2 regions of the Streptomyces sp. 2A115 genome follow, and region 1 is predicted to be linked to the other one. Evidence: predicted binding sites of a transcription regulator. Region 1 holds the regulator's gene; the other holds the start of a gene.

Region 1 (15,818 bases):
ACGGTGCCGCCGTTGACGTCGGTGCCGACCTTCTCGGCGACCGCGGACACCGCGAGGTCGTCGTAGCCGTCGCCGTTGAAGTCGGCGTACGCGGTCTCAGCGCCGAAGTAGTCACCGGTCTCGGAGGTGCCGGGGACCCCGGAACTGTTCTGGCTGAGCACGGTCCGCTTGGCGCCGGAGACGCCGCTCGCCGTGCCGTACAGGACGACGAGCTGGCCGGCGGCCTCCTTGCCGTTCACATACGCGCCCGCGGCCGAGAAGGCCACGTCACCGATTCCGTCGCCGTTGAAGTCGGCGTGCGGAACCGTCGTCGAATCGGCGGCCGTGGCCGTCACCGCCGAGAACGTGAGCAGACCACCCGTCAGCGCGGCAGCGGTGGCCGTCGCGAGGGTGAGTCGCAGGTGCTTGTGCATGCGGGATTCTCCTGCTGCATGCGGGGACGCCTGGCGGGCGCCCGCAGTCAATGGGGTGCGCATACCGTCCGCGTTTGCCCGGAGTTTTCCTTGGGTTCGCGGACGGTTGGCGATCAGGAGACCCGCGCGGAGGCAAGAGGGTTGTACGTGACTCCTGGGAATTCTGAGAACTTCTGAGGTCGGCCCGCGCAAGTCACTTCAGCCGCAGCGGTACCCCGATGTCCTCAGGCGTGAAGAGCCGCACCTTCTCCGCGTCGAACCCGTCATCCGTCCCCCGCAGCACCAGATACGCCCCCTTCCGCTTCTCGTACAGCGGCCCGAAGACGATCGCGTCCGCGTGGTCGTCGCCGTCGACGTCGAGCAGCGGCGGCCGGTGGTGGAAGGCGTTCCAGTAGTACGGGTTCGGGGTCCCCGGCAGCCCTTCGGTCTCGGCGTCGACCGTCTGCTCACCGTCCGCGGACGGCACTCCCCGCGATCCGCCCGGCAGCAGCGTGACCTTGCCGTCGTGGCGCCGGAAGCCCGGGGTGTTCACGACGACGTCCGGCTTCCCGTCGCCGTTGACGTCGCCGACGGCGGGCGAGCTCCCGAAGTCGATCCGCCGCTTCTCGCCGCCCTTGCCCTCGATCATGGACTCCGGACGCCCGCTGCCGAGACCCGACTCGGCGCCGTACAGAATGGTGAGCGCGCCGCCCGTCCGCGGCATGTCCGCCGGGGCCACATCGAGCTGTGTGGGCAGCAGCAGGTCGTCGACACCGTCGCCGTCCGCGTCGCCGGTGGCCGGGTTGCGGGGGCCGTCCTGGGTGTCCAGGGCCTCGCTGATGCGCGACTCCAGCCGGGTGTCGCGGACGAGTCCGTCCGCGCCGCCCTCGTAGACGCCGACCGTGTGCAGGCCCGACGGCGCGCTCTCGTCCTCCTCGGAGTCGAAGCGGTACGTGAACACCACCTCCGCCCGCCCGTCGGCGTCGAAGTCGCCGGTGGTGGCGGTACCGGGCGTCGCGTACCCGCTCTGCCCGAGGTCGAGCCCGGCCTGGCGCTTCGGGGTGCCCTTGCGGTCGAACGGGCCGTACAGCAGCAGCCCGTCGGTGCCGGCCTCGGTCGCGGAGGGGTCGCCCGCGCCGCCGTGTCCGCCGTCGAGCAGGTCCACCGAACCGTCGCCGTCGAAGTCGGCGGCGGCCTGCGCGCGGAAGCCGTCGGGCACGTCGAGCGGGCGAGCGGCGCTCAGACCGCGGGGGCCGCCGAAGAGGGCGAAGGTCTCGCGCGAGGTGTCGCCCTCCCCGCGGCTGCCGACCAGATCGGTGAAGCCGTCCCCGTCGAGGTCGGTACGCAGAGGGCCCGAGGCGAAGTAGAAGAAGGAGCCCTCCTTGCCCGCCGAAGTCCGCTGCGCCGACGCTGTGTCGAGGCCGCCGGGGGAGCCGTAGACCACGACCAGCGTCTCGGCGACCCGCTCCTTGTCCTTGGACTGCGAGGTGACGACGCCCATGTAGTCGTCGTAGCCGTCGCCGTTGAAGTCACCGGGATCGGGGTTCTCGGAGGGCTTTCCGACGCCGGGCTTCCTCTCTGCGGTGGAGGGCCGGTCCGAGGAGCCGTCCCCGCCGCCGCACCCCGCGGCCAGGCTCGCGAACAGGAGGGACGCCACCAGGGGCAGAGGTCTCCGTCTCCGCCGCATCAGTCCGCCATGCCCAGGAACTGGGAGGTGGAGAAGGTGAGCTCGGGCTCCCGCGCGATCAGCCCCTTCTCCGCCCCCGCGTACACGGCGATCGTGTCCTTCGTGTCCCCGCGATACGTCCGCACCACCAGATCGGCCCTTTCGTCCCCGTCGAAGTCGGCCACTGTCAGGACCCGGGTGGCACCCTGGGCCGGCGGCGGCACGGTCACCATCCCGGACGTGGACAGTCCGTCCGTACGCCCTCGCAGGACTCTCAATTCCGAACCGCTGGACACGAGTTCACTCAGCCCGTCCCCGTCGAAGTCACCGGAGTCCAGGACCGTACCCGCCACGCCGAGACTGTCGGGCTGGGCGCCCGGTACGTCGTACCGCAGCGCGGTCCCGCTCATCGAACCGACCGCCGCGTCGAGGCTCTCGCCCTTGCCGAACCGGCCGAAGTCGACGTCGATGCCGCTCGGGAGGGCGACTCCGGCGCGGGTGGGCCCGGCCGGTCCGCCCAGGACGACGGCGGAGGTGGCCGGGCCGTTGGTGGTGCGGCCGTCGGCGGTACGGACGAGAAGGTCGTCGTACCCGTCCCGGTCGACGTCGACGGCCGGCGGCGTGGGGACGTTGCCGGGCGAGGTCAGGGGGCCGCCGGCCGCTTTCGGCACGCCTTCGCGGCTGAACGGGCCGCGCAGATAGCTGAGCCGGCTTTCGGAGGCGTGCACCACCAGGTCCTGGGCTTCGTCGCCGTCGAAGTCCCCGCACACCGGCTGGTCCGGCCAGTCGTTGCCGAAACGTGCCTGCGCGGGGATCGTCAGCTTCACCGCCCGGTCCACCAGCCCCCGGGGCGAGCCGAAGAGGACCTGCAACGGCACCGGAGGCTGTCCCTGTCCGTCGAACGGCGGATCGGTCGAGACGACGAGATCGGTGAACCCGTCGCCGTCGAGGTCGCAGCTCGCCTCGGCGTCGAAGACGGCGGGCAACTGACCCTCGGTGGGCGCGGCCTGCTTCGCCGGGCTCAGCAACTGCCGTGCCGCCGGGGCGAGTCCACGCCCGGGTCCGGACCCGGACCCCGACCCGGACCCCGACCCGGACCCCGACCCGGACCCCGACCCGGATCCGGAGGTGGACCCGGAGCCGGAGCCGTAGACGACACCGATCCCCGCGTCGTCCCCGTGGCTGTCCCCCTTGCCCTTCACGAGGTCGTTGAGGACGAGGTCGCGGTTGCCGTCGCCGTTGAAGTCGTCGGGGATGCGGCTGCCCTTGCCGAGCGGGACGGGGAGCCGGGCGGGGGCCTTCGCGACGGTGACGGATTCGTCCCGCGCGGCACCTGCGCTGCCCTTGTCACCCTTGTCGCCCTGTCCGCGGTTGTCGTCCTCGGCTGCTCCGAGACACCCGGAGAGAAGCAGGGCGCAGCTCGCCACCGCGCTCATCACTCGTATCCCGCTTTTCCCCTTGGTCACGTCAACCCCGAGCGCATCGTGAGACAACAATTCTGCACATGATGCGCGTCGCGGAGCCATAAGTCACCCGTCAGTAACCAGAACGGCCGATCATCTGCGCCCCAGCCACACATGGCTCCCCACCGAGGCCCGAACGACAACAAATGACCATCAGGAACGACAGCACCCCATGCCCGGTGAGGGCATGGGGTGCTGGCTGCCTGGCTGCCTGGGTGGCGTCGCCCTACTTCACCGGCTGAGGCTCCGGCTCGCTCTCCGACTCGGTCTCGCCCGCCGGGGGCTCGTCGTCGACCGGCGTCCTGACGGAGTCGAGCAGCAACTGGGCGACGTCGACGACCTGGATGGACTCCTTGGCCTTGCCATCGTTCTTCTTGCCGTTGACCGAGTCGGTCAGCATGACGAGGCAGAACGGGCAGGCGGTCGAGACGATGTCCGGGTTGAGGCTGAGGGCCTCGTCCACACGCTCGTTGTTGACTCGCTTGCCGATCCGCTCCTCCATCCACATCCGCGCACCACCGGCGCCGCAGCAGAAGCCGCGCTCCTTGTGGCGGTGCATCTCCTGCTGACGCAGGCCCGGGACGGCCGACATGATCTCGCGCGGGGGCGTGTAGACCTTGTTGTGACGGCCCAGGTAGCAGGGGTCGTGGTAGGTGATGAGGCCCTCGACCGGCGTTACCGGCAGCAGCTTGCCCTCGTCGATGAGGTGCTGGAGCAGCTGGGTGTGGTGGATGACCTCGTAGTCGCCGCCGAGCTGCGGATACTCGTTGGCGATGGTGTTGAAGCAGTGCGGGCAGGTGGAGACGATCTTCTTGGCGGACTTCGGCTTCTTGGTCGACTCGTCCACCTCTCCCTCCTCGTTGAGGGACTCGCCGAAGGCCATGTTCAAGGAGGCGACGTTCTCCATACCGAGCTCCTGGAAGAGGGGCTCGTTGCCCAGCCGTCGGGCGGAGTCACCGGTGCACTTCTCGTCGCCGCCCATGATCGCGAACTTGACGCCCGCGATGTGGAGCAGCTCGGCGAAGGCCTTGGTGGTCTTCTTGGCGCGGTCCTCGAGAGCACCGGCGCACCCGACCCAGTACAGGTAGTCGACCTCGCTCAGGTCCTCGATGTCCTTGCCGACGACCGGGACCTCGAAGTCGACCTCCTTCGTCCACTCCAGGCGCTGCTTCTTTGCCAGCCCCCAGGGGTTGCCCTTCTTCTCCAGGTTCTTGAGCATCGTGCCGGCCTCGCTCGGGAAGGCGGACTCGATCATCACCTGGTAGCGGCGCATGTCGACGATGTGGTCGACGTGCTCGATGTCGACGGGGCACTGCTCGACGCAGGCACCGCAGGTGGTGCAGGACCACAGGACGTCGGGGTCGATGACGCCGTTCTCTTCGAGGGTGCCGATCAGCGGCCGCTCGGCCTCGGCGAGCGCGGCGGCGGGCACGTCGGCCAGCTGTTCCTTGGTGGCCTTCTCGTTGCCCTCCATGTCCTTGCCGCCACCGGCCAGCAGATACGGGGCCTTGGCGTGCGCGTGGTCGCGCAGCGACATGATCAGCAGCTTCGGGGAGAGCGGCTTCCCGGTGTTCCAGGCGGGGCACTGCGACTGGCAACGCCCGCACTCGGTGCAGGTGGAGAAGTCCAGCAGGCCCTTCCAGGAGAACTGCTCGACCTGACTGACACCGAAGACGTCGTCGTCACCGGGGTCGGTGAAGTCGATCTCCTTGCCGCCGGAGGTCATCGGCAGCAGCGCGCCGAGCGCGGTCGAGCCGTCGGCGTTGCGCTTGAACCAGATGTTCGGGAAGGCCAGGAAGCGGTGCCAGGCCACACCCATGTTGGTGTTCAGCGAGACCACGATCATCCAGATGAACGAGACGCTGATCTTCACCATCGCGGTGAAGTAGACCAGGTTCTGCAGCGCGGAGACGCTCAGCCCGTCGAAGGCGAGGACCAGCGGGTACGAGGCGAAGTACCCGGCCTCGTAGCCCTCCACGTGGTGCAGCGCGCCCTCCAGGCCGCGCAGGGTGTAGATCGCCAGGCCGATGGTGAGGATGACGTACTCGACGAAGTACGCCTGGCCGGCCTTGGACCCCGTGAACCGGGACTTGCGGCCCGCCCGTGAGGGCAGGCTCAGCAGGCGGATCACCATGAGCACGGCGATGCCCAGGACGGTCATCACGCCGATGAACTCGGTGTACATCTCGAACGGCAGGAAGTCGCCGATGACCGGCAACAGCCAGTCGGCCTGGAAGAGCTGGCCGAACGCCTGCACGAGGGTCGGCGGAAGCGTCAGGAAGCCGACCGCCACGAACCAGTGGGCGAAGCCGACGACGCCCCATCGGTTCATCCGCGTGTGGCCGAGGAACTCCCGCACCAGCGTCACACTGCGCTGGTAGGGGTTGTCGATACGGCTCCCTGCGGGTGCGGGCTGGCCGAGCTTGAAGTACCGGACGAACTGGCCGATGGCGCGTGCGAGCAGCGCGACGCCGACCACGGTCAGAACCAGCGACACGATGATCGCGGCGAGTTGCATTTTGGGGCTCCTCGGGCCTGCGAGGGTTCCTCCGAGCGGCCTCCACGACCTCTCGAAGCTCATTACTAAGCGGTAACTTATGCAGTCCTCTGAGACTACCCACTTCTACTGCCGCACTGTAGCCAGGGGTGCGGTGATCTGCGTCGCTGAGGCTTGCCTGAGGCGTGCCCCGCAAGGGGCGCGAGGCTGTGACATATGCGGCTCCGCCGCGTGGGCGCGACCAGCCCCCCGTGGCCCGCGCCCGACAGTCAACCCCGCAGGTCAAAGCCTAATTGCGCGTAAGGGCGAGATAAGAGTTGAGCCACCCCGACTCAGCTCTGTTGACCCAGCGGCGAGCGTCGTGCACACTTGAGTCCGTTCCACTCAAGTCATTGCTGGAGGAATTGAAATGGCACGTGCGGTCGGCATCGACCTGGGCACGACTAACTCCGTCGTCAGCGTTCTGGAGGGCGGTGAGCCCACCGTCATCACCAACGCCGAGGGCGCCAGGACCACGCCGTCCGTCGTCGCCTTCGCCAAGAACGGTGAGGTGCTCGTCGGAGAGGTCGCGAAGCGCCAGGCGGTCACCAATGTGGACCGGACCATCAGGTCCGTGAAGCGTCACATGGGTACTGACTGGAAGATCGAGCTGGACGGGAAGCCCTTCAACCCGCAGCAGATCTCCGCCTTCATCCTGCAGAAGCTGAAGCGGGACGCGGAGGCGTACCTCGGCGAGAAGGTGACCGACGCGGTCATCACCGTCCCGGCGTACTTCAACGACTCCGAGCGTCAGGCGACGAAGGAAGCCGGCGAGATCGCGGGTCTGAACGTCCTGCGGATTGTCAACGAGCCGACGGCCGCCGCCCTGGCCTACGGTCTCGACAAGGACGACCAGACCATTCTCGTCTTCGACCTCGGTGGCGGCACGTTCGACGTCTCGCTGCTCGAGATCGGCGACGGCGTCGTCGAGGTGAAGGCCACCAACGGCGACAACCACCTCGGTGGTGACGACTGGGACCAGCGCGTCGTCGACTACCTGGTGAAGCAGTTCAACAGCGGCCACGGCGTGGATCTCGGCAAGGACAAGATGGCGCTCCAGCGTCTTCGCGAGGCCGCCGAGAAGGCCAAGATCGAGCTGTCCTCGTCCACCGAGACCTCGATCAACCTGCCCTACATCACCGCGTCCGCCGAGGGCCCGCTGCACCTGGACGAGAAGCTCACGCGCGCCCAGTTCCAGCAGCTGACCGCGGACCTGCTGGAGCGCTGCAAGACGCCGTTCCACAACGTCATCAAGGACGCGGGCATCAACCTCTCCGAGATCGACCACGTCGTTCTCGTCGGTGGCTCCACCCGTATGCCCGCCGTCGCCGAGCTCGTCAAGGAGCTGACCGGCGGTCAGGACGCCAACAAGGGTGTGAACCCGGACGAGGTCGTCGCCATCGGCGCCGCACTCCAGGCCGGTGTCCTCAAGGGCGAGGTCAAGGACGTCCTGCTCCTCGACGTGACCCCGTTGTCCCTCGGTATCGAGACCAAGGGAGGGATCATGACGAAGCTCATCGAGCGGAACACGACGATCCCGACCAAGCGGTCCGAGATCTTCACCACCGCCGAGGACAACCAGCCGTCCGTCCAGATCCAGGTCTACCAGGGCGAGCGCGAGATCGCGGCGTACAACAAGAAGCTCGGAATGTTCGAGCTGACCGGTCTGCCGCCCGCCCCGCGCGGTGTCCCGCAGATCGAGGTCGCCTTCGACATCGACGCCAACGGCATCATGCACGTGACCGCGAAGGACCTCGGCACGGGCAAGGAGCAGAAGATGACCGTCACCGGCGGCTCCTCGCTGCCGAAGGACGAGGTCGACCGCATGCGCCAGGAGGCCGAGCAGTACGCGGACGAGGACCACAAGCGCCGCGAGGCCGCCGAGAGCCGCAACCAGGGCGAGCAGCTCGTCTACCAGACGGAGAAGTTCCTCAAGGACAACGAGGACAAGGTCCCCGGCGACGTCAAGACCGAGGTCGAGACGAGCGTCGAGGAACTGAAGGCCGCGCTCAAGGGTGAGGACACCGCCGAGATCCGTACGGCCACCGAGAAGGTCGCCGCCGTCTCGCAGAAGCTCGGCCAGGCGATGTACGCCGACGCCCAGGCCGGACAGGGTGCCGCGGGCGGCGCCGACGCCCCGGGTCCCGACGCGGACGCGGGCGCCAAGGCCGGCGGCGCGTCCGACGATGACGTGGTCGACGCCGAGATCGTCGACGACGAGCGTGACCGGAAGGATGGTGCCGCGTGACGGAGGAGACCCCGGGCTTCGACGAGCAGCAGCCGCAGCAGGCCGCTCAGCCGCAGCAGCCCGACGTCCCCTCCGGCGCCACCCCTGAAGACGCCGAGCCCAAGGCCGCCCCCTCCGCCGAGGAGGGGGCCGCCCGGGCCGGGGACGCGGCAGCAGCAGCGCAGACCGCAGGACTGACGGCCCAGCTGGACCAGGTCCGTACGGCGCTCGGTGAGCGCACGATGGACCTCCAGCGGCTCCAGGCCGAGTACCAGAACTACCGCCGCCGGGTCGAGCGCGACCGGATCGCGGTCAAGGAGATCGCCATCGCGAACCTCCTGACCGAGCTCCTGCCCGTGCTCGACGACATCGGCCGCGCGCGGGAACACGGCGAACTGCTCGGCGGATTCAAGTCCGTCGCCGAGTCGCTGGAGACCGTCGCGGCCAAGATGGGCCTGCAGCAGTTCGGCAAGGAGGGCGAGCCCTTCGACCCGACGATCCACGAGGCCCTGATGCACTCGTACGCGCCGGACGTCACGGAGACGACGTGCGTGGCGATTCTGCAGCCGGGGTATCGGTTCGGCGAGCGCACCATCCGCCCCGCGCGGGTGGCGGTGGCCGAGCCGCAGCCGGGCGCGCAGACCGTCAAGGCCGACGAGGCGGACACGGCGACAACGGCGGCCGACGACAAGGAGAACGGTGGCCCGGAAGAGGGCTGACGTGAAAAAGGACGTACGCGAACCTGTATGCGGGGCTGTACGGCGCGTACGTAGGGACGTACGGAAGGAGGGACGTCGAGGATGAGCACCAAGGACTTCATCGAGAAGGACTACTACAAGGTCCTCGGCGTCCCCAAGGACGCCACCGAGGCCGAGATCAAGAAGGCGTACCGGAAGCTCGCGCGCGAGTTCCACCCGGACGCCAACAAGGGCAACGCCAAGGCCGAGGAGCGCTTCAAGGAGGTCTCCGAGGCGAACGACATCCTCGGCGACCCCAAGAAGCGCAAGGAGTACGACGAGGCACGCGCCCTCTTCGGCAACGGCGGGTTCCGGCCCGGACCCGGCGCCGGCGGCGGCTCCTTCAACTTCGACCTGGGGGACCTCTTCGGAGGCGCCCCCCAGGGCGGAGGACAGGCGGGGGGCGGCTTCGGCGGCGGGATCGGTGACGTCTTCGGGGGCCTGTTCAACCGCGGCGGCGCGGGCCCGGGCACCGGCACGCGTACGCAGCCCAAGCGCGGCCAGGACATCGACACCGAGGTCACGCTGAGCTTCACGGAGGCCGTGGACGGCGCGACGGTTCCGCTCCGCATGACCTCGCAGGCGCCCTGCAAGGCCTGTTCGGGCACCGGCGACAAGAACGGCACACCGCGCGTGTGCCCGACCTGCGTCGGCACCGGTCAGGTGGCGCGCGGCTCGGGTGGCGGGTTCTCGCTGACCGACCCCTGCCCGGACTGCAAGGGCCGCGGCCTGATCGCGGAGCACCCGTGCATGGTCTGCAGCGGCTCGGGGCGCGCCAAGTCGTCCCGGACCATGCAGGTCCGTATCCCCGCGGGGGTCAGTGACAGCCAGCGCATCCGCCTCCGCGGCAAGGGCGCACCCGGCGAACGGGGCGGTCCCGCGGGCGACCTGTACGTCACCGTCCACGTGGACGCGCACCCGGTCTTCGGCCGCAAGGGCGACAACCTGACCGTCACCGTGCCCGTCACCTTCGCGGAGGCGGCACTCGGCGGCGAGGTCCGCGTACCCACGCTCGGGGGACCTCCGGTCACCCTGAAACTGCCGCCGGGCACGCCCAACGGCCGTACCATGCGCGCCCGCGGCAAGGGCGCGGTCCGCAAGGACGGGACGCGCGGAGACCTGCTGGTCACCGTCGAGGTCGTCGTCCCCGCGGATCTGACGGGCAAGGCTCGCGACGCGCTGGAGGCGTATCGCGAGGCGACCGCGGAGGAGGATCCGCGGGCGGAGCTGTTCCAGGCCGCGAAGGGAGCATGAGGACACCATGGACGCAACCGGACGCCGTCGGCAGAACTCATTCACCGGTAGGGCTTATGAGCTGACGGAAGAAACACCGGTGTACGTCATCTCGGTGGCCGCCCAGCTCTCCGGCCTGCATCCGCAGACCCTGCGCCAGTACGACCGCCTCGGCCTGGTCTCCCCCGACCGCACGGCCGGCCGCGGCCGCCGCTACTCGGCCCGTGACATCGAGTTGCTGCGCACCGTCCAGCAGCTGTCGCAGGACGAGGGCATCAACCTCGCCGGCATCAAGCGCATCATCGAGTTGGAGAACCAGGTCGCCGCACTCCAGTCCCGCGTCGCGGAACTGGAGTCGGCCCTGGACGGCGCGGCGCTGGCGATGCAGCAACGCGAGGCGGCGGTCCACGCCTCGTACCGCCGGGACCTGGTGCCGTACCAGGAGGTTCAGCAGACGAGCGCGCTGGTGGTGTGGCGGCCCAAGCGGCAGCAGTCGTCGGACTGACTCGGATTGACACGGACTGACGCGTGCACGTGAGAGGGGCCCGGGATGCTCAGGTTTTGCCACCTGAGCCCCCGTGCCCCTTACGTGGTGGACGGCCCCCCACGGCAGCCACACATCTCCGGCTCGGCTGGCTCGCGGTTGCAGCGCTCCCGCAGGGCTGGGCTACCGGCCCATCGACTGCCAGATCGTCAGGGCCAGTGCCGTGCACGACGTGGCCGCCGCCAGGGAGGGGAGCGGCCAGCGGGTGCGTTCCAGGGCCTCGATTCGGGACTCGTGTTCGTCGAGGGTCTTGTCGGTCTGGTCGGCGCGTTGGAGGAGCAGGGCGAGGTCACCGCGGGTGGTGGCGAAGCCGACGTCGACCGAGCGGCGCAGGCGTTCCAGTTCCAGCGCGACGGCCTCCGCCTCAGTCGCCGTCATCGGGTACCTCCAGGCGATCGTCCGCCACCATCGGCCCCCCGGCGATCAGGGCGAACAGAGAGAACAGGGAGAACAGGGAGAACAGGGAGAACAGGGTCTGGAAGGTCGTACGCAGGGTTCTGCGCGTGGCATCGGTCATCGTCGTGCTCCTTGTGCTCCTCGTGTTTCTCGCGCTCTTCGGGGCTTCCCCTTGCTTCTCGGTGCTCCTCGCTCCTCAGCTGCTCGTCACCCGCGCGGCACGCGCAGCTTGTCCCAGCTGATCCGGCCCGGGATGCCGTCCGCCGCCGCGCCCACATAGCCGAGCTTGCGCTGCCAGGCCGCGTACGAGAGGACGTCGGCGCCCGTCCAGACGGGGCCGGGGCCGGTCGCGTACCGGCCGCAGCCCTCGGCGACCAGGCGCCTGCCGACGGCTGTGATCAGCTCGCTGCGGCGGCCCGGTACGAAGAACGCGGCGCCCGGGAAGGGTTCGTACGCCACAGGGGCCGGGACAGGAGCGGGGGGCGGCGGCTTGGGGCCGCTGTCCAGCCGTGCCGCGATCCGTGCGCGTATCACCAGCATCGGGAACGACGGGTCGATCTTTCGCCGCGTCCACTCCTTGTGGGCGATCACGCTCGCCGCTGACCAGCCGTGGGCGCGGCAGATAGCCGTCGACAACCGTTCCGCTGTGGCGAGTTGGGCTGCGGGGTACGGGTCGCGGCCGTTGCCGAGGTTCTCGATCTCGAAACCGTAGAAGCGGGCGTTGCCGTCGACGGCGTCCGGGCCGGGGGCAGGCAGAGGTCGCTCGGCCCGTACCGCTTCGAGTACCGCCGCCGATCCCGAACCCGCGTGGTTCGTACGGCCGTTGCCGAGCAGGTGGAGCGTGCCGTCCTTCGTGATCAGGCCGGTGCACAGCGGACCCGGCAGCGCCGCGGTGCCGGCGCGGCACAGGCGGAGGCTGTCGGTGCCCGCGGTGTGGTGCAGCATGACGCCGTGGACAGGACCCCAGGGGCCCTTGTGATTGCGGTTGTGGGTACGCCAGTTGGTGTGTTCCGAAAGGGCGACGCCCTCGCCGCGCAGGGCGCGGGCGAGGGCGTCGGCGGTCAGCGGTGTGGCCATGGCGTCCTCAGCTCACGGGGGTGACGGTGATGAACCGGAAGGCGAACGTGGCGGTTCCGGCGGTGCACCTGTAGGCGGCGCTCGCCGTGTACACACTGTTCGGGGTGAGGCCGCTGACCAGGTACTGGGTGCTCGCCGAGATCTGGCCGGTGCCCGTGGAGATCGCCGAGCGGCCGTCCCCGGCGGCCAGCACCACCGTCGAACTCGAACTCAGCCGGACGTACGCCGACATGAAGCACGTACCGGTGGCGCTGTTGCTGATGCGCGAGCCCAGCGAGACGAGTACCGAGCCGGAGGCCGGCGCCGTGAAGGTGGCGACGGTCGGGTCGCCGGTGGAACCGGTGAGCGTCTCCACGAACGTCGTCGAGGCAGTGGTGCCGCCCGTCGAGTTCGCCTTGTGGACCGGGGCGGGCGCCAGCTGGGTCCAGACGCTGCCGGTGTGGTACCAGTACTGCTTCGGTGTGCTGAGCCAGCAGAGCATGCCCGCCACCGGGGCCGTCACCTTGGCGTCACGCGCGACGCTGTCGGCGAACCGCAGCACGGTGCGGCCGTCGACCGCCTCGGCGAGCGACTGGATGTGCACGGGGATGTTCGCGGCGTCGGCCGGCTGTGGGTAGGGGAGACTGCCGAGCGGAGTGAGCAGGGCCATGACGGCTTCCTCCTGGAGCTCGTGGGAGATGCGAGACGGGAGACGAGGTGCGCGGTCAGCCGCCGAGGACGGGCGGAAGCGAGTCGGCCGGTGTGCCGCCGTCGCCGTCCCGTGTGGTGGGGCTGTCGATCGGGACGGGATGGGCCACGTTCCCGTCGTACTCGGTGGGGTCCGACTCGGTGGGGTCCGACTCGGCGGGATCCAACGGCGCGCCCTCCGGAGGCAGTTCGCTCATGCCGCACCTCCCGGTGCCTTGAGCAGCTCGCGATAGGTGATCGCGCTGGTGGTCAGGGCGTCGAGCGTCGCGTTCTGCGCGTCGATCAGGGAGTACGTGCGCTGGGTGCCGTACTCCGGATCGACCGGTGGGTCCGGGCTGAGCCCGGAGTCGGCCGGGACGCCGTTGTAGGAGGTGCCGCGCAGGGTCAGGGTCTGCTGCGGGGCGGCGCCGGACGCGCAGGTGGTGCGGATTCCGACGACCCAGGCGAGCGTGTCGAGCGCGGCACCGCTGGTGTCCACCACCCGTACGACATCGCCGAGTTGGATGCGCGGGTCGTGCAGCACCTCCACGTCGCCGAGGACCGGCACCGGATAGCGGCCGGCGTTGAGCATGGCGTACGACAGGTCCGAGGCGACCTGCCGCTGCTGCACCCACTCGGACGCGGCCGCCTGGTAGACCTGCTTGCCGTAGTGGAACTGGCTGGTGGTGTTGTACCAGGCGTACGAGCGCTGTCTGGGGTCGCCCGTCCGCTTCTGCGGCACGAGCTGCACGGACGGCTTGCCGTCCTTGGTGACCGTCCAGGCGCTCGCCGTACCGTGGTTGGTGAAGCGGACGATGTAGTTCGGGCCGTCGCGCCGCGCGCCGACCGTCACCCTGCCCTTGACCGAGGTGCCGCCGGTCGCCGCGCTGCCGAAGCGGACCCGGTGGCCGCCGGTGGGCGCCACGTCGTCCTCGATCTGGAGCGGCCCGATGTCGAGCTCGTCCTCCGCGATGGCGTAGGCGACCTCCACCGAGGTGCCCGGCTTGATCTCCCGTACGGCGGTGTCGGTGACCGTGTCGGAGAAGGTGTGGCTGATGCCCGTCCAGTCCTGGTAGGGCTGTTCGCAGTAGTTGCGGCAGGCGTCGATCTCCTCGGAGACGGTGAGTGCGGCGATGTCGCGCCGGGTGGTCACAGTGAGGTCGGGCCGGGCCGGCACCGACTGGAACCGGCCGGGCCCGCGCCAGTGGAAGACGCCCCGCTCGTCGAACTCGGCGGTGGAGAGGGTGGCGCGGGCGATCTCGGTGATGGCGTCCCACTGGGAGCCGGAGACCTTCGGCACGTCGTACAGCGGCACCGTCGAGTCGTCGAGCACCGCGCCCTTGGCCCAACGGCCCTTCTGCTCCCACTCGTCGGCGGTGTACGAGTCGAGGTCGGGCCAGGAGCGGTCGGTGACCTGGAGGCACTCGACGGCCACGTCCGTCTTCAGATTGACCTGGAACAGCTCGGAAGGGGGCTGGAGAGCCGACGCCTCGGTGAAGGTGTAGGGCGCGGTCGGCGGGATGACGTACTCCCCGTCGGGTGCGGTGAGCCGCGGATACACGGTCGCCGGGGTGTTCCCGCCGGTGGTTCCCGCCCGGGTGTCCACGGTGAACCCGAGATGCCACACCCCTTTGAGGGAGGCGAGCTTGGGAATCGTCCAGCTGGCGACGGTGCCACCGCCGTCGACCGTGCCCGAGGTGATCTTCACGACGCCGGTCGCGAAGTACACGTTCAGCGCGTAGTTCCCGAACGCGCCCGCGCTGCGGTCGAAGACCAGCTTGAGCTCCAGTTCGCTGCCCACCGAGAGGGCGGTGTTCACATGCAGCTCGGCCTGGAACACCTTCCCGGCGACGACGAAGCGGGACCGCGGCATCCAGGACACCGCGAGCCCGGCCGCCTTCGGCATCAGCGCCGTCTCGAACGGCGCTCCGTCCCGGATCCAGGAGTGCGACGCCGGGGCCGGCAGCGTCTCGGGCTGCCCGTACGAGGCGTTGAAGCCGCCGTGCAGCGAGGCGTAGAGCACGGTGAACGGCTTGGCGGGGTCTTCGGCCACGGCCGGTGCCCGGGGCGGTGGACAGCTGTGGATGCCGCCCCGGCGCAGGAGTTCGTCCACGCACCAGGTCGCGGTCGCCACGGGCTGGCCGTGGCGCAGCCCGTGGTAGGGGCGTGGCAGCTCCGCCGGTCCACGCAGCCGTTCCGCGCCGTCCAGCGCCTGGACGGTGACGGTGTCACTGCCGGACGCGGCCGTACGGGACCGGACGGTGCCGCGGAAGGCGGGGACCGTACGGCCGTTCGCCCCCGCCTCGTGGACGACGGACTGGCCGGGGCGTACGACGTCGCCGGTGCCGCGGCCCGCCCAGGGCGAGTACAGCCGGGGCGCGGGGACGTCGGTGCCGCCGAGCGACAGTTCCAGCTGGGCCGACGCGCTTCCGGAGAAGGCACGCATGGCCTCGGGCAGATCGGTGCTGTAGGCCCGCTCCACCTTCCAGGACTGCACCTGCCCGCCCAGCTCACGGCCGCCGAGCCGGGTGGCGTGGGCCGGGATCCGGTCGGGGGCGGTGAGGGCGGCGCCGAGCACTTCGTCGGAATCCTGCACGTTCTACACCTCCACCAGGTCGATGCTGATGTTCCGGTACGGCAGCCGGGCCGCCGGGGCGTCGCTGTACGCGGTCACGGTCATGGCCGGGCAGCCGTCGCCGAGCGCGTGGGCGACGGGGGCCGCGTCGATCGTCAGGCAGGCACCGGCCAGCCCGGCGATCACGGTCTCGCCCGGCCCGCCGACCGGAGTGACGAAGGCGGCCTCGGCGGGAGCAGTGCCGGTGACGCTCGGCCCGGTCGCGGCCGTGGTGCTCAGATACGTTCCGTCGGCGCGCTTCCAGTC
Region 2 (15,818 bases), on a different contig from region 1:
GGGTTTCCCATTCAGGGGCCCGGAATTCACCGGATTCGGAGGTCTCCTCTGCCGCCGGCGGCAGCGGGATGAGCTCCATCGTCGTCTCGGGGCCGGGGGTCTCGAACGGTTCGACAGTTCCGTATGTCTCGGTGGTCCCGCCACTCGGCGCGGTGTCCTCGCGTACGGGCTCCTCGGCCGCGTACCCCTGCCGGGCGCCGCTCGCGTCGCCCGCGTCCCGCAGTGCGTCCTCCGCGGCGGCGATCAGCGGGTCGCGGGACGAACGGGCGTACAGGACATTGGAGTTCACCTCCGCGTCCGCTCCCGGCAGGGACATCGGGGGCATGCCCTCGGTCGTCCGGGTGGTGGTCGCGGAGGGGACGGTGAGGGAGGGTGCGGCGGCGAGGAGGGACTTGGGAAGGACGACGACCGCCGTGATGCCGCCCTGCTTCTGCTCGCGCAACTGGACCCGCAGCCCGTGCCGTTGGGCCAGCCGGGCCACCACGTACAGACCCAGCCCGAGGCCGTCGCCGCTCTCCTGGTCGTACGTGTCCTCGGCGTCGAAGTCGGCGAGGCGGGCGTTGAGCTGGCCGAGCCGGTCGGCGGTCATGCCGATGCCCTCGTCCTGGACGGAGAGCATGACCTCGCCGCTCTCCAGGAGCCAGCCGGAGACCTCGACGGGGATGTCGGGCGGCGAGAACGACGAGGCGTTCTCGAGGAGTTCGGCGAGGAGGTGGCTGAGGTCGTCCGCCGCGAACCCGGCGAGGTGCGCGTGCGGCGGCAGCGCGGCGATCCGTACCCGCTCGTACCGCTCGATCTCGCTCACGGCGGCGCGTACGACGTCGACGAGCGGGACCGGGCCGGGATGCTGGTGGCCGTGCTCCGCGCCCGCGAGGACCAGCAGGTTCTCGCTGTGGCGGCGCATGACGGTGGCGAAGTGGTCGAGCCGGAAGAGCGTGGCGAGCCGGTCCGGGTCCTGCTCGCGCTCCTCGAGGCTCTCGATGACACCGAGCTGCCGCTCGACGAGGCCGAGGGTGCGCAGGGCCAGGTTGACGAAGGTGCCGTGGATGCTGCGCCGGACCTGCTCCAAGTGGGCGGTGGCCTCGGCGAGTTCGGTACGGAACCGATCGCGCTCGTCGGCCATCCGCTGGCGCTGGGTGATGAGGTGCTTGCGGTCGCCCTCCAGGCTCGTCATCCGCTCGTGCAGCGCGAGGGCGTGCGCGTGCAGCGCGTTGACGGAGCGTACGACCTGGGCGAACTCGTCGTTGCGGCCGGTGAACCTGACCGGTTCGTCCCTGGCCGGTTCGGCGGCGAGACGGGCCGAGCCGAGTCGGAGGACGGCCAGCGGGCGGGTCAGCGTACGGGCCATGGCCGTGGAGATGCCGACGGCGAGCAGCATCAGGGCGCCGAGGAGCGCGACCTGGATCTCCAGGTCGGTGACGTCGTCGTCGCGCAGCTGGGCCAGTTCCTTGGCCCGTTGGGTGTTGAGGGAGGCCTCGACGCCGCGCATCAGCTCGACGCGGGCGGAGAGCGCCGCGTCCAGTTTCTTGGTGCTGGTGCCGAGTTCGGAGGCGGAGAGGGTGGGCTGGTCGGCGAGGTTCGTGAGGTACTTCTCTGCGGTGGTGACGTCGGGGCCGGTCACCGTGGAGTCGTACGAGTCGTCGTCGGCCTTCGGCGCGGTGTTCTGGAAGTCGGCGAGGGCCGCCTGCTCGCGGACGTTGGCCTGCTGCGCGGCGGCGGTGAGCGCGTTGCGCTGCCTGGTCTCGGCCCCGGACGACGGAGTGGTCGTCGTCAGTCCGGTGATCGGGTCCGTGGTCGTCCGGCTCGTGCGGGGCACGTTCAGGGCCGCGAGGAGCAGGCCGCGGGCGGCGGCCGCCTGCTGGACGGCGGTGTCGAGGTCGGCGAGGGCGTGCGCGCCGGAGCCCGCGCGGGGCGGGATCCGCTCGGCCAGCTCCTCGGCGAGATCGTGGAGTTCGGTGAGGACGGCGGAGTACGCCTGATGCGCTTCGAGAGCGGTGCTCTTCCCGGTGAGCGCCGCTCTGCGCACGGTGGCGATGCTGTCGAGGGACTTGCGGAACGCCGCGGGAGCCTCTGCCTCGACGGCTTCCGCGCGGAGCTCCTCGACCTGCCGGTCGACGCGGGCGCTGCGCCGCTCCGAGGGGCCCTCGCCGTCGGGTCGGCCGGCCGCGAGGTAGGAGGTGACCTCGTCGCGTTCGTCGGCCAGTGAGTGGGCGAGGGCCAACGCGTCCTGGGTGCGCTCGGCGAGCGTCACCAGGTTCTGGGAGTCGTTCAGGTCACCGGAGGCGGCGATCACGGACGGTGCGCCGGCTCCGGCGATCGCGGCGGCCACGACGGCGACGGCGACGATCAAACGGCTGCGTACGTGAGCGGGGCGGCCGCGGCCCGCGGGGTCCGGGGTGTCCTGTGCGGAGGGAGTGTCCTGTGCGGCCGGTGAGTTCGGTGTGCGCCCGGAGGCCCCACCCGAGGCCGACTGCCTGCCCTTGCGCCGAGGCCGCATCATCTGCACCGATGCTCGCATTCTTGACTCGTTCCCCATAGGCCCGGGTGACGATCCGTCAACTCACGTGTCGTCCCGGTACGGCTCCCGACCCTCCCAGCGCCGGTGGGTAGTGGTCGTGCATCGCCTGACCCGCCACACGAAGGAGTGAACATCGGTTGGGAGTGGCCCGGCAAGTTCCTGTGGCGCGTGCGACACCCTTGCGCGGCGGGCCGGTTGGACGTCCACCGCGACCGGTGGCAAGATGCGCCGCCACGCTTCCCCGGAGTCGGTGATTCCACCCCAAAACAGGCGCCTGACCTGCTGGTCCCGCTCAATTGGGCGGCCATTGCCAGCCTCTGACTCGGCTTGTGAAGGGCTCGTGCAGACTGGCCGGATGCGCACGGAACTGATCTCGGTACCCGGGGACCCTGCCCGCCCGGACGAGGACTACGCATCGGTCGGACTTCCGGCCTCCGGACAGGGCGGTTCACTCGTCGTCCTGGACGGTGTGACGCCCCCGGCGACCGATGCCGGCTGTCTGCATTCCGTCCCCTGGTTCACGGCCCGACTGGGCGGTGCACTGGGTGAACTGTCCGTTTCACGAAGAGATTTGACACTCACCGAGGTACTGAGGCACGCCATCGCGCGTACGGCTCACGCACATCAGGCCACCTGTGACCTTTCTCACCCACGCACCCCACAGGCAACTGTTGTCACGGCCCGCTGGTCGCCGGAGTCCGTCGAGTACCTGGTCCTGTCGGACTCGGCCCTCCTCGTGGAATCTCCCGCCGGAGTGGTCACCCCCCTCCTCGACGACCGCCTCACCCGTGTCCCCCGCGCCTCCCTGGCCACGCATGCCCTCACCGACGCGACCCTCCGCAACAAGGAGGGCGGTTTCTTCACGGCGGCGGCGGATCCCTCGGTGGCGGAGCGGGCGGTGACGGGGGTGCTGCCGCGCACCGACGTCCGGGCCCTGGCCGCGCTGACGGACGGGGCGACCCGCTGGGTGGAGAAGTTCCGGGAGGGCGACTGGACGGACTGCTTCACGCTCGTCCGCAAGGAGGGCGGCCAGGCGCTGATCGACCGCGTACGGGCGCTGGAAGTCGCGGACACGGAGCGGGTGTTCCTGGGCCGGAGCAAGCGGCACGACGACGCGACGGTGGTGTACGTGGAGCTGTGAGCGGATGAGGGCTCCCCCTCAGGGCGCGGGAATCTGCAGCCCCGTAAGGGACGCTGGGAACTGTAGCCCCGTAAGGGGCGCGGGGAACTGCGCGACCAGCCCCCACAACCCGCAGACAACGAACCGCCCTCCAAGCGGGAGAGCCGTCGCGGAACGACCCGCTCAGCCCTCGACACCCCGGTTCAGCCGATGCAGCAGTCGTGCCAGCTCGGCGACCTCCTTACGGTCCCAGTTGGCGAGCTCCCGTACGTACCGCGCCCGCCGCGCCCCCCGCACCCTCCGGAACCGCACCCGCCCCTCCTCCGTGAGGTGGACGAGCCAGGCGCGGCCATCCGCCGGGTCGGGCTCGCGGGCGACGAGGCCGAGCTCTTCCAGGGCCCGGAGCTGGCGGGACATCGTGGCCTTGCCGACGCCGATGTAGGCGGCGAGTTCCGTGGCGCGCTGGCGCCCGCACTCCTCCAGGCGTACGAGGAGGCCGTACGCGGAGGACTCCAGGTCGGGGTGGACTTCGCGGACCATCTCGCCGGAGGAGGCACGGGCGCGCCGCAGGAGGACCGTCAACTCACGTTCCAGGGCCAGGAATTCCTGGTCCACACCGCCCTGGTCCACACCGCCCTGAACCATATCGTCGTGGTCCATACCACTCTCGGGCGTGCCGGATTTCGTCCCGTGTTCCTCGCCGTTTCCGCCCTCGTGCACGTCAGCACCCATGATCCGGTTTCTCGATCCTGAAAGTTTCCGCCAAAACCACCGTCGCCGCAGTGGGCCCAGTATTTCGCAGGAATAGACCAGCGGCAGACTCTGGGCTCGGCATCGGGGCCGGGGCCGTGCCGCCCGGAGCATGCGCGCGGCCCGGATCTCCGGTGATCACCGGAGATCCGGGCCGTTTTCAGCAACCGGTGGCACCCGTCACGCCGCCACCGGAACCTCCGGGCTCGCGCCGTTCGTCGCCGGGGACAGCGCCAGCTCCAGCACCTGCCGGACGTCCGTGACCGCGTGGACGTCGAGCTTCTCGAGGACCTCGGCCGGGACGTCGTCCAGGTCGGGCTCGTTGCGCTTCGGGATGATGACCGTGGTGACTCCGGCCCGGTGCGCGGCCAACAGCTTCTGCTTGACGCCACCGATCGGCAACACCCGTCCGGTGAGGGAGACTTCACCGGTCATCGCCACGTCCGTACGGACCAGGCGGCCGCTCAGCAGCGACGCCAGTGCCGTCGTCATCGTGACGCCCGCGCTCGGGCCGTCCTTCGGGACCGCGCCCGCCGGGAAGTGGATGTGCACACCCCGGTCCTTCAGGTCGCCCACCGGCAGCTCCAGTTCGGCGCCGCGGCTGCGCAGGAAGGAGAGCGCGATCTGTGCCGACTCCTTCATGACGTCGCCGAGCTGGCCCGTGAGGGTCAGACCCGCCGCGCCCGTCTCCGGATCGGCCAGCGACGCCTCGACGAAGAGCACGTCGCCGCCCGCACCGGTCACCGCGAGCCCGGTCGCGACACCCGGGACGGCCGTGCGGCGCTCGGCCGGGTCCTGGGCCGACTCGGGCACGTGGTGCGGCCGCCCGATGAGCCCGCGCAGATCCTCGTCCGTGACGGTGAACGGCAGTTCCCGCTCGCCGAGTTCGTGCTGGGCCGCGACCTTGCGGAGCAGTCGGGCGATACCCCGCTCCAGGTTTCGTACGCCCGCCTCCCGCGTGTACTCACCGGCGAGCTTGCGCAACGCGCTCTCGGCCAGGGTGACTTCGGCCTTTTCGAGACCCGCCCGCTCCAGCTGTCGCGGCAGCAGGTGGTCCCGCGCGATGACGACCTTCTCGTCCTCGGTGTAGCCGTCGAGCCGCACCAGCTCCATGCGGTCGAGCAGCGCCTCGGGGATGGCTTCGAGCACGTTCGCCGTCGCGAGGAAGACGACGTCGCTCAGGTCGAGTTCGACCTCCAGGTAGTGGTCCCGGAAGGTGTGGTTCTGGGCCGGGTCGAGGACTTCGAGGAGGGCCGCCGCGGGGTCGCCGCGGAAGTCGGAGCCCACCTTGTCGATCTCGTCGAGCAGCACGACCGGGTTCATGGACCCGGCCTCCTTGATGGCGCGGACGATACGGCCGGGCAGCGCGCCGACGTACGTACGCCGGTGGCCGCGGATCTCCGCCTCGTCCCGTACGCCGCCGAGGGCGACCCGGACGAACTTCCGTCCCATGGCGTGCGCGACCGACTCACCGAGACTCGTCTTGCCGACGCCGGGAGGGCCGACGAGCGCCAGCACGGCACCGCCGCGCCGCCCGCCCACGACACCCAGGCCCCGGTCGGAACGCCGCTTGCGCACCGCCAGGTACTCGGTGATCCGCTCCTTCACGTCCTCGAGACCGGCGTGCTCGGCGTCGAGGACGGTCTTCGCGCCCTGGATGTCGTACTCGTCCTCGGTGCGTTCGTTCCACGGCAGTTCGAGCACGGTGTCGAGCCAGGTCCGGATCCAGGAGCCCTCGGGCGACTGGTCGCTCGACCGCTCCAGCTTCTCGACCTCCTTGAGCGCGGCCTCGCGCACCTTCTCGGGGAGATCAGCGGCTTCCACCCGGGTCCGGTAGTCGTCGGACTCCTCACCCTCGGCCTCGCCGTTCAGCTCGCGCAGCTCCTTGCGCACGGCCTCCAGCTGCCGCCGCAGCAGGAACTCACGCTGCTGCTTGTCCACGCCTTCCTGTACGTCCTTGGCGATGGACTCGGCGACGTCCTGCTCGGCGAGGTGCTCACGCAGTTGCTCGGTGGCGAGCTTCAGCCGGGCGACCGGGTCGGCGGTCTCCAGCAGCTCGATCTTGTGGGCGGTCGTCAGGAACGGCGAGTACCCGGAGTTGTCGGCGAGCGCGGAGACGTCGTCGATCTGCTGGACGCGGTCCACGACCTGCCAGGCGCCGCGCTTCTTCAGCCAGTTGGTGGCCAGCGCCTTGTACTCCTTGACCAGCTCGGTCACGGAGCCGGGCACCGGGTCCGGCAGGGTCTCCTCGACCGCGAGGCCCTCCACCCAAAGAGCGGCCCCGGGGCCGGTCGTGCCGGCGCCGATACGCACCCGGCTGCGACCGCGGATCAGGGCACCGGGGTCGCCGTCGGCGAGGCGTCCCACCTGCTCGACCGTGCCGAGCACCCCCGTGTTCGCGTACGTCCCGTCGATCCGTGGAACAAGCAGGACCTTCGGCTTGCTACCCCCACTGGAACGGGCGGCTGCCTGTGCGGCCTCCACCGCCGCTCGTACGTCGGCGTCGTTCAGGTCCAGAGGCACCACCATTCCGGGCAGCACGACTTCGTCGTCGAGCGGCAGCACGGGCAGGGTGAGCGGTGCGGACGTCAAAGCCATGATCTTCCTCTCGACAAACAACTTGAGCTATGCCGACTCAATGCATGTGAGCCTCTGATTGTTCCCCAAGCTGCGTTCGCTGTCAGCGATCAGCTTCCGCGAGAGGCTCGGACGGCGCTCGGGCGGCGCTCCGGCGGCATCAGCAGGCGTGCGGCGGAGACGAATGAACGCATCGCCCGGCCGGGGCGTCACAGGTGCAGCGTCGGATACGGGTTCCGCCGTCTGCCTCGGAGGGCGTCATGCGAACTGTCCACCCGGTCGAAGCGGCCAAGCAGGTCGTCATACTCGGTCTGTTCGCCGCCGGAGCCTTCGGAGCCGCCGGATGCGGCAACGAAAGCGTGTCCAGCGGCGGCGGCGACCACTACACGGGACGTGCCGAGGACCGCGTTCGCCAGGTCGCCGATGCCTGGGAGGGCTCGGAGGCCGCCCGGTTGTGGCGCGAGGGCTACTTCCCGATGGGCGACTCGGTTCAGTTGCCCGACGGGGCCTTTCGCAACGAAGCCGACAAGCGCGCGTACGCGACCCAGAACTTCGAGCTGCGCGGCTCGCTTCCCGCCGAGCCGCAGCCGAAGGGGCAGGTCCGCTGGCGGAGCGGTGACTCGCTCGCCGTCCCGGTCACCTCGGCGCGGGCGGCGTACGAGAAGCTCGCGCGGGGCGGGAACGACGGTCCTCGTCTCACCGTGACCGGTGCCCGGCTCGGCGACATGACCCTGTTGACCAACCGGGGTACGGCGACGGTCCCCGCCTGGCACTTCACCGTCAAGGAGTACGACACTCCGCTCAAGCGTGTCGCGGTCACCCCCTCGAAACTCCCCCGGCCCCCGGTCAAGCCCCTGTCGCGGGCCGAGTCCGGGGACGCGCTGTCGTCGCTCGCCGGGCTGGTCACGATAGCGAAGGACGGCCGGAGCCTCACTGTGCTCGCCGAGCACGGATCCTGCGACGACGGCCCCGCCGTCGACGTGCTGGAGGGCGGGGACAACGTGGTGTTCGCCGCCTCGATCCGCGGCGGCTCCGGCGGTGTCTGCACGTCGGAGCTGCGCCTCGAGAAGGTGACGGTGAAGCTGGCCCGCCCGGTCGGCGACCGCATGCTCCTCGACGCGTTCACGGGTCGGCCCGTGCCCTACGAGGGTCCTGCGGGTTCCTTGTCGCCGACCTGGAGTTGACGACGTGGAGTTGCGACGCGGGTTTGACGACGTGGAGCACTCCGGCGTCGTGCGCCCCTCGGGGGCCGTCGGCGGGAAAGCAGCGCTCCCGGCTCACGCTCGCCGCGACCCTGGCCCCCGAACTACTTGTTGCGACGTGGGGTTGACCTCGTCCGGCCGACCGGCACGTCACGTCACGTCACGTCGGCAGGGTCTGCTCGGTCCAGATGATCTTCCCGGCGCTGGTGTAGCGGGTTCCCCAGCGCTCCGTCAGCTGCGCGACGAGGAAGAGGCCGCGACCGCCCTCGTCCTCGGTCCTGGCCCGCCGCAGCCGCGGTGAGGTGCTGCTGCCGTCGGAGACCTCGCAGATCAGTGCCCGGTCGCGGAGCAGCCTGAGTTCGACGGGTCCTGTCGCGTGCCGGATGGCGTTGGTGACCAGTTCGCTGGCGACCAGTTCGGTGGTGAAGGACAGCTCGTCCAGGTCCCACTCGGCCAGTTGCCGGGTGACCGAGGAACGGGCGCGCGTGACGACCGCCGGGTCGCTGGGCAGCTCCCACTCCGCGACCTGTTCGGGGCCCAGGGCGCGGGTGCGGGCGACGAGCAGGGCGATGTCGTCCCTCGGGCGGGCCGAGCGGGCCGGGAGCAGCGCGTCGAGCACCGCTTCGCAGGTCTCCTCCGGCGGGCGGCCGACCGAGGCGAGGACGTCGCGGAGCCTTTCGAGCCCGTCGTCGATGTCGTGGAGCCGGTCCTCGATCAGACCGTCGGTGTAGAGCACCAGTTGGCTGCCCTCCGGGATCTCCATCTCGACGGTTTCGAAGGGCATGCCGCCGACGCCGAGGGGTGGTCCCGAGGGCACGTCGACGAACTCCACGGTGCCGTCGGGGCGGACGACCGCGGGCTGCGGGTGGCCGGCGCGGGTGAAGCTGCAGCGCCTGGACGCCGGGTCGTAGACCACGTACAGGCAGGTGGCGCCGACGACCCCGGCGTCGAGGTCGGTGTCGTCGTCCCCCGCCCAGCCCTCGCCCCGGTCGAGACGCCCGACCAGGTCGTCGAGGTGGGTGAGGAGGTCGTCGGGGGGCAGGTCGAGGGAGCAGAAGTTGTGGACGGCGGTACGCAGTCGGCCCATCGTGGCCGCGGCGTGCAGTCCGTGGCCGACCACGTCGCCGACCACCAGCGCCACCCGGGCGCCAGACAGCGGGACGACGTCGAACCAGTCGCCGCCCACACCCGCGTGCGCGGGCAGATAGCGGTACGCGACGTCGACGGCGTTCTGCTCGGGCCGGCCGCGGGGCAGCAGGCTGCGCTGCAGGGCCAGGGCGGTGTTGTGCTCGCGGGTGAACAGGCGGGCGTTGTCGATGCAGATCGCCGCGCGGCCGGCCAGTTCCTGGGCCAGGGACAGGTCGTCGTCCTCGAAGGGGACGGGTTTCCCTGAGCGGTAGAAGCTCACCACGCCGAGGGTCACGCCGCGGGCCCGCAGCGGCACCGCGATCAGCGAGTGGATGCCTGCCGCGAGGGCCCTCTCGGCGCCCGCCGGATCCTGGGCGATCCAGCCGCCCGCGTCGGCGAGGACCGGTTCGAGTACGGGCCGCCGGCTCTCCAGGCAGCGGGCCTGCGGTGTGGACGGGATGTACTGGACGGGGTCCCCGACTCCGTCCAGGGGCGGCCCCTCCCGAACGGTGCCCAGCGCGATCCGGCGCAGGGCGGTGTCGGCGCCGACCGACCGCGGCTCGTCGCCGCGCAGAACGGAGTCCGGCACGTCCACGACGGCGAAGTCCGCGAACCGGGGTACCGACACCTCGGTCAGTTCCTCGGCGGTGCGGGTCACGTCCAGGGCGGTGCCGATACGGAGGCCGGCATCGTGCAGCAGTTCCAGTCGTCGGCGGGCCAGCACCGCGAGTTCCCCGACACCGCGCTCGCCGACGAGCAGCCAGCCGTCGGCGCCGCCGCGCTCGGCCTCGCCGTCGGCCCCGTCCGCCCACGGTTCCGCGGCGGGGACGGCCTCGGCCGGGGACACGGGCAGGAGGACGGTGGCGCTCAGCTCGGCGGCGACACCCACCGCGGCCGCGTCACCGTTGACGGCCGCGGCGGGCGCGCCGGCTCGGGACACCGCACGCTCCGTGGAGGCACTCCCCGTCGGGAGCGCGGGCTGTGCCGGCAACATGGCCTGCGTGGCCGCCGCCATTACCTGCGCGGCCGCCATCGCCTGAGTGACAGTCTCGGCCTGCGCGGCCACCACGGTCTGCGCGGCCGACACGGTCTGCGCGAGGTGGTGCAACCGCGGACCGCCGAGGATGCGGGCCTCGACGACCACGCCCGCCTCCCCCGCGGCGCTCGTGACCGAACGGCGCAGCAGCGTGGCCACGCGGCCACCGGACAGCGTCACTTCGTCGAGCGTCCGGTGCGAGGAGGCGATGAGTTCCTCTGCCTTGTCCCGCAGGAGGGCCCGGTCGATACGGTCGATGCCCTGGCCGGTGCCTCCGTTGCCGGGCCCGGCATGCGGCTGCCGTCCCGTGGCCAGACTCGTGCTGTGGGCCCGCCGGTAGGCGGCGAGCAGCGCCCGCTCCCGTTTCGTGGCCTGCTCCAGCAGCCGCTTCTCGATGTCGGCGACGGCCTCGCGGACCAGGTTCAGCATGGCGGGGTCGGCGTCGCGGCGCAGGCAGGTGAGGTCGAGGATGCCCTCGATGCGCCCGCTGAAGGGATCCCGTACGGGTGCGCCGGCGCAGGCGAACGGCTGCATGCAGTCGGCGAAGTGCTCGCGGCCGAGGACGAGACAGGGGCGTCGCTCGGCCAGCGCGGTGCCGATGCCGTTGGTGCCGGCGATCTGCTCGGCGAAGCCGAATCCGGGGGCGAACTGCACCGAGTCGAGACGCGCGTTCAGCGCCGGGTCCGTGCCGCCCCGCTGGATCACTCGCGCTTTCGCGTCGGCGAGCACTACGGTCACGTTCGCATCGGAGAGCGCCGAGGTCAGGCGGTCGAACACCGGGCCGGCCGCGGTGAGGAACCGGTCTTCCAGGCCCAGGTCCTCCACGTACGGGATCAGGAGCCGGTTCGGCTCGAGTCCCACCGACCGGCATCGCTTCCACGAGTCGAGGATCGAGTCCCTGACGTCCGCCTCGACCCGGGCCCCGGAAAGAAAACGCTCGTGGGCACCGACGAGTCCGCCGATGTCGTCCCATGATGCGACGGGCATGCGAACCACTTCCTACCCCTGAAGTCGATCCCCGTCGCGCGCCGACCTCCGGCTCGTCGGGTGGGAGCTTCTTCAAGTGATTTCACGCTAACACTCCGGCGCACATCATGACGAAAGTCATAAGAATTGCCGCCCCGTCCGGTATCCTTCGCGCCTCCGGGCCGCCGCCAGTGCTACGGGGCCGTGGTGCCCTGAGCTGTCTCCCGCGCCTGTCGCCACCGGCGCACCAGCGGCCACGTCGCCACCCCGATCGCCAGGGCCAGCAGGTGGCCCCAGTTCGTCATCGGATCCGTGAAGGCGATCAGGCCGTCCACGAGCATCCAGGCGAAGGCGCTGAGCAGGGTCCGGCGCAGCCACGGGGTGAGGAGACCGGCGAGCGCGCCGACGCAGGCGGCCACGCCGAAGCTGATGCCGTAGTCGTAGCGGTGGAGGGAGCTTTCGGGGAGGTGGCCGACGAGGACCGAGAGGCCGACGGGGATCTCGGTGGCCAGCGTCGCGAGGACGTGACCCAACAGGAAGACAGCGGCCGTGTGCCGGCCTCCGATGCGCCGTTCCAGCGCCGTGAGGATGAGCAGGAAGGCGATCATGTACGCCGACGTGATCCCGCCCGCGATCCACAGCGCGCCGGCGACCAGCACATGGACCGGCGACTGCGCGAGGTGCGCGACATCCGTACTGGACCCCTGAAGCACCCGGTCCACCAGATCCGGGTCGGCGTACTCGGTGAAGAGGGAGGTCACGGTCAGGACGACGGCGTACCCGAGTGTGAAGGGGGTTCCGGTGGGAGTGGGGAGGAGCCGCCAGGGTCCGGCGCGGCGCCGGACGGCGTCAGGGCCGAGCGGGGCAGGTGGGCCGGGCTGGCCGGGCTGGCCGGGCGCGGAGCTCTCGGCGGTGACGTGCGGGTCCTCGACCGCGCCGCTGCCCGGGAATGCCGTCGAGCCCGCGAGCGACGCCGGGCTCACGTTCGACGCAGCCCGCGGGTACGGCGTCGGCCTCGGGTACAGCGCCGGCCTCGGGTACGGCGTCGGCCTCGCCGACGGCTGTCGCTCCGGAGGCGCCGGACTCGCACCCGGCGGTCGCTCCGGAGGCGGCGCCCGTCGGATCGGCCGCGTGTGCCGCTCGCCTCACGCAGGGCTTCACCGTGCGGGGCTCCTTCCGTCCACCCCACCCCCACTCGCCACGACCGGCCTGTCTGTGACCGGCACCACGCCGGAGCCGGTCACAGCGACCTCCGCGCAAATTCGGCTGCCCCTCCTGGGGGAACTTGCCAGGATGGGCCAATGACCACCTCATACGACACTTCTTACGGCGCCCCAGTAGTCATCCACCGCCGCGAGGGACCGTACGGCGAGGTCGTGCTGCGTCGCCACGGCGAGTTACTGCAGATCATCGCCAACGGCTGTTTCCTGATGGACACTTCCGACGGCCGCTCGGAGCGGCTGCTGGTCGACGCCGCGCTCGGCGCGCTGGACGAGCGCTCCGGGCCGGACGTCCTGATCGGCGGCCTCGGCGTCGGATTCTCGCTCGCACACGCGGCCGCGGATCCCCGGTGGGGCCGTATCGCGGTGGTCGAGCGGGAACGGGCCATCATCGACTGGCACTTGGCCGGGCCGCTCGCCGAGTTCTCGTCGGAGGCACTCGCGGACGCGCGGACGGAGATCCTGGAAGCCGACCTGGTGGCGTACGTCAATGAGACATCCGACACGTACGACGCACTGTGCCTGGACATCGACAACGGGCCCGAATGGACCGTGACGGAAGGCAACGGCGGCCTGTACTCGCGGGCCGGACTCGCCGCGTGCGCAAGGGTGTTGAGGCCTGGCGGGGTACTGGCGGTGTGGTCGGCGCAACCATCGCCTGATTTCGCGAAAACCTTGCGGAATGCCGGGTTCCAACGGGTGCGTACCGAAGAGATCCGGGTTGCCCGGGGCGTTCCGGACGTCGTGCATCTCGGGGTCAGGCCTGGATAGCCGAGCGGCGGTCACTGCCCGTACCCTGCTGACCTGACGCGGATCATTCAAGCGTCAAGCGCAGTCATGGAATCACCCCACTGGTTCCGGAAAGCACACTTCAGGGGCGGGCGATGGAGCAGACACACACCTCCCACAACGGCGCGGCGGCCACGCCGGGCGCACAGCGCCGAGTGCTGGTGGTAGAGGACGATCCGACGATCGTGGACGCCATCGCCGCCCGGTTGCGCGCCGAGGGTTTCCTCGTGCAGACGGCCGGAGACGGTCCCGCCGCCGTCGACACGGCCGAGGCCTGGCAGCCCGATCTGCTGATCCTCGACATCATGCTGCCGGGCTTCGACGGCCTGGAGGTCTGCCGCCGGGTGCAGGCGGCGCGTCCGGTGCCGGTGATGATGCTCACCGCGCGCGACGACGAGACGGACATGCTGGTCGGGCTCGGCGTCGGCGCCGACGACTACATGACGAAGCCGTTCTCGATGCGCGAGCTGGCCGCCCGGGTGCACGTGCTGCTGCGCCGGGTGGAGCGGGCCGCGCTGGCCGCGTCCACCCCCCGCTCCGGCATCCTGCGCCTGGGCGAACTGGAGATCGACCACGCGCAGCGCCGCGTACGGGTGCGCAGCGAGGACGTCCATCTGACGCCCACCGAGTTCGACCTGCTGGTCTGCCTGGCGAACACGCCGCGCGCGGTGCTCTCGCGCGAGCAGCTGCTCGCCGAGGTGTGGGACTGGGCCGACGCGTCCGGCACCCGGACCGTGGACAGCCACATCAAGGCACTGCGCCGCAAGATCGGCGCCGAGCGCATCCGTACGGTGCACGGCGTCGGCTATGCGCTGGAGACCCCGACTCCGTAGGGCTGTTGAGCTCCCGGGAGTCCTGAGGGCCGTTTAGAGTCGGACACCCTGGCTGAGGGGGTACATGCGATGAGCGGTCTGGACGCGCCGCGCAAGGGCGCGAGTTCGGGCCCGGGCCCGGGTGCCGGCCCGGGTGCGGGCTCCTGGGGAGACGTGCGCCCCTTCTCGATCAAGACGAAGCTCGGCACGCTGGTCGTCGTCTCGGTCTTCATCACCACCGGTCTGATGATGATGGCCGTGCGCACCGAGACCGAGCTGCGCTTCATCACGGTCTTCTCGATGATCGCGACGCTGCTGATCACACAGTTCGTGGCGCACTCGCTGACCGCCCCGCTGGACGAGATGAACACCGTGGCCCGGTCCATCTCGCACGGCGACTACACGCGCCGGGTCAGGGGCGCCGACCGCCGCGACGAGCTGGGCGACCTCGCCCAGACCATCAACCGCATGGCCGACGACCTGGAGGCCGAGGACCGCCAGCGCAAGGAGCTGGTGGCGAACGTCTCGCACGAGCTGCGCACCCCCATCGCGGGCCTGCGCGCGGTCCTGGAGAACGTCGTGGACGGAGTCTCCGCCGCCGACCCCGAGACCATGCGTACGGCCCTGAAGCAGACGGAGCGCCTCGGCCGCCTCGTGGAGACACTGCTCGACCTGTCGCGCCTGGACAACGGCGTCGTACCGCTGCGCAAGCGCCGCTTCGAGGTGTGGCCGTACCTGTCCGGCGTACTGAAGGAGGCCAACATGCTGTCCTCCGCGCGCGCGGGCATGGCCTCGGGCTCCGGCAGCCACACACGTACGGACGTCCATCTGCACCTCGACGTGTCGCCGCCCGAGCTGACCGCGCACGCGGACCCGGAGCGGATCCACCAGGTCGTCGCCAACCTCATCGACAACGCGGTCAAGCACAGCCCGCCGCACGGCCGCGTCACGGTGAAGGCCAGGCGCGGCGACTTCCCCGAGTCCCTGGACCTGGAGGTCCTGGACGAGGGACCGGGCATTCCGCCGTCGGAGTGGCACCGGGTCTTCGAGCGGTTCAACCGCGGCGGGGTCGTCGCGCCGCACGGCCCGGGCAGCGACGGCGGTACGGGACTGGGGCTCGCGATCGCCCGCTGGGCGGTCGACCTGCACGGCGGCCGGATCGGTGTGGCCGAATCCAAGAAGGGCTGCCGGATCCAGGTCACTCTTCCGGGAGCGCCCTCGCTTGACAGGTTGACGTAGGGTTCAAAAACAGAGCCCAAGATCCATGAACCGAGAGCCCAAGATCCACGTGTGATCGGGCAGCAGGACACGTGTCATCGTACGGAGGTCCGGCCTTCCGGGTCGCTTTCCGGGACCGTAACCCTGGGTGCGCCTTGGCTCAGTGCTGGGCGAGTCCTGGGTCCGCGTAACCTTTCCGCATCGGAACCTCGCTTGTTTCCCGCCATTTCCAGCACCGAAACACGCTTTTCGATGTGACTTACGCGACGATGGCCATGCCCGGCCTGACCTTCGCGGTCCGGGGGGCGTAGCCTTTATTCCCGCTGTCCATCACCTTGTGAAGCGGAAGAGGGCGGTTGCCGCCGTGTCGCCACAGTCCCCCAGTAACTCGAGCATCTCGACCGAGGACCAAGCCGGGAAGAACCCCGCGGCTGCGTTCGGTCCGAACGAGTGGCTCGTCGATGAGATCTATCAGCAGTACC

What was found. The regulator HspR, encoded in region 1, represses chaperone genes until heat shock. The targets are predictions, from matches to a motif close to TTGAGNNNNNNNNNCTCAA.
Region 2: lon (endopeptidase La) is a predicted target of HspR. The motif match lies at 7,009-7,027, and genes of this name have one in related genera.

What each region holds. Positions count from the first base shown of each region.
Region 1 is NZ_JBQQCG010000039.1:15,833-31,650, reverse strand. Features, by position in the region: gene ACTWQR_RS29670 (integrin alpha) at 1-413, opposite strand, end outside; gene ACTWQR_RS29665 (FG-GAP and VCBS repeat-containing protein) at 607-2,049, opposite strand; gene ACTWQR_RS29660 (FG-GAP repeat domain-containing protein) at 2,079-3,494, opposite strand; gene ACTWQR_RS29655 ((Fe-S)-binding protein) at 3,748-6,039, opposite strand; gene dnaK (molecular chaperone DnaK) at 6,428-8,305, shown strand; gene grpE (nucleotide exchange factor GrpE) at 8,302-9,003, shown strand; gene dnaJ (molecular chaperone DnaJ) at 9,085-10,275, shown strand; gene ACTWQR_RS29635 (heat shock protein transcriptional repressor HspR) at 10,283-10,759, shown strand; gene ACTWQR_RS29630 (hypothetical protein) at 10,922-11,176, opposite strand; gene ACTWQR_RS29625 (hypothetical protein) at 11,163-11,315, opposite strand; gene ACTWQR_RS29620 (peptidoglycan-binding protein) at 11,402-12,271, opposite strand; gene ACTWQR_RS29615 (hypothetical protein) at 12,279-12,920, opposite strand; gene ACTWQR_RS29610 (hypothetical protein) at 12,976-13,155, opposite strand; gene ACTWQR_RS29605 (hypothetical protein) at 13,152-15,533, opposite strand; gene ACTWQR_RS29600 (hypothetical protein) at 15,537-15,818, opposite strand, start outside.
Region 2 is NZ_JBQQCG010000089.1:17,470-33,287, reverse strand. Features, by position in the region: gene ACTWQR_RS45840 (nitrate- and nitrite sensing domain-containing protein) at 1-2,518, opposite strand, end outside; gene ACTWQR_RS45835 (hypothetical protein) at 2,874-3,659, shown strand; gene ACTWQR_RS45830 (MarR family winged helix-turn-helix transcriptional regulator) at 3,822-4,298, opposite strand; gene lon (endopeptidase La) at 4,569-6,986, opposite strand; gene ACTWQR_RS45820 (hypothetical protein) at 7,226-8,149, shown strand; gene ACTWQR_RS45815 (SpoIIE family protein phosphatase) at 8,328-11,318, opposite strand; gene ACTWQR_RS45810 (rhomboid-like protein) at 11,492-12,280, opposite strand; gene ACTWQR_RS45805 (spermidine synthase) at 12,599-13,288, shown strand; gene ACTWQR_RS45800 (response regulator transcription factor) at 13,402-14,139, shown strand; gene ACTWQR_RS45795 (HAMP domain-containing sensor histidine kinase) at 14,209-15,357, shown strand; gene ACTWQR_RS45790 (multifunctional oxoglutarate decarboxylase/oxoglutarate dehydrogenase thiamine pyrophosphate-binding subunit/dihydrolipoyllysine-residue succinyltransferase subunit) at 15,701-15,818, shown strand, end outside.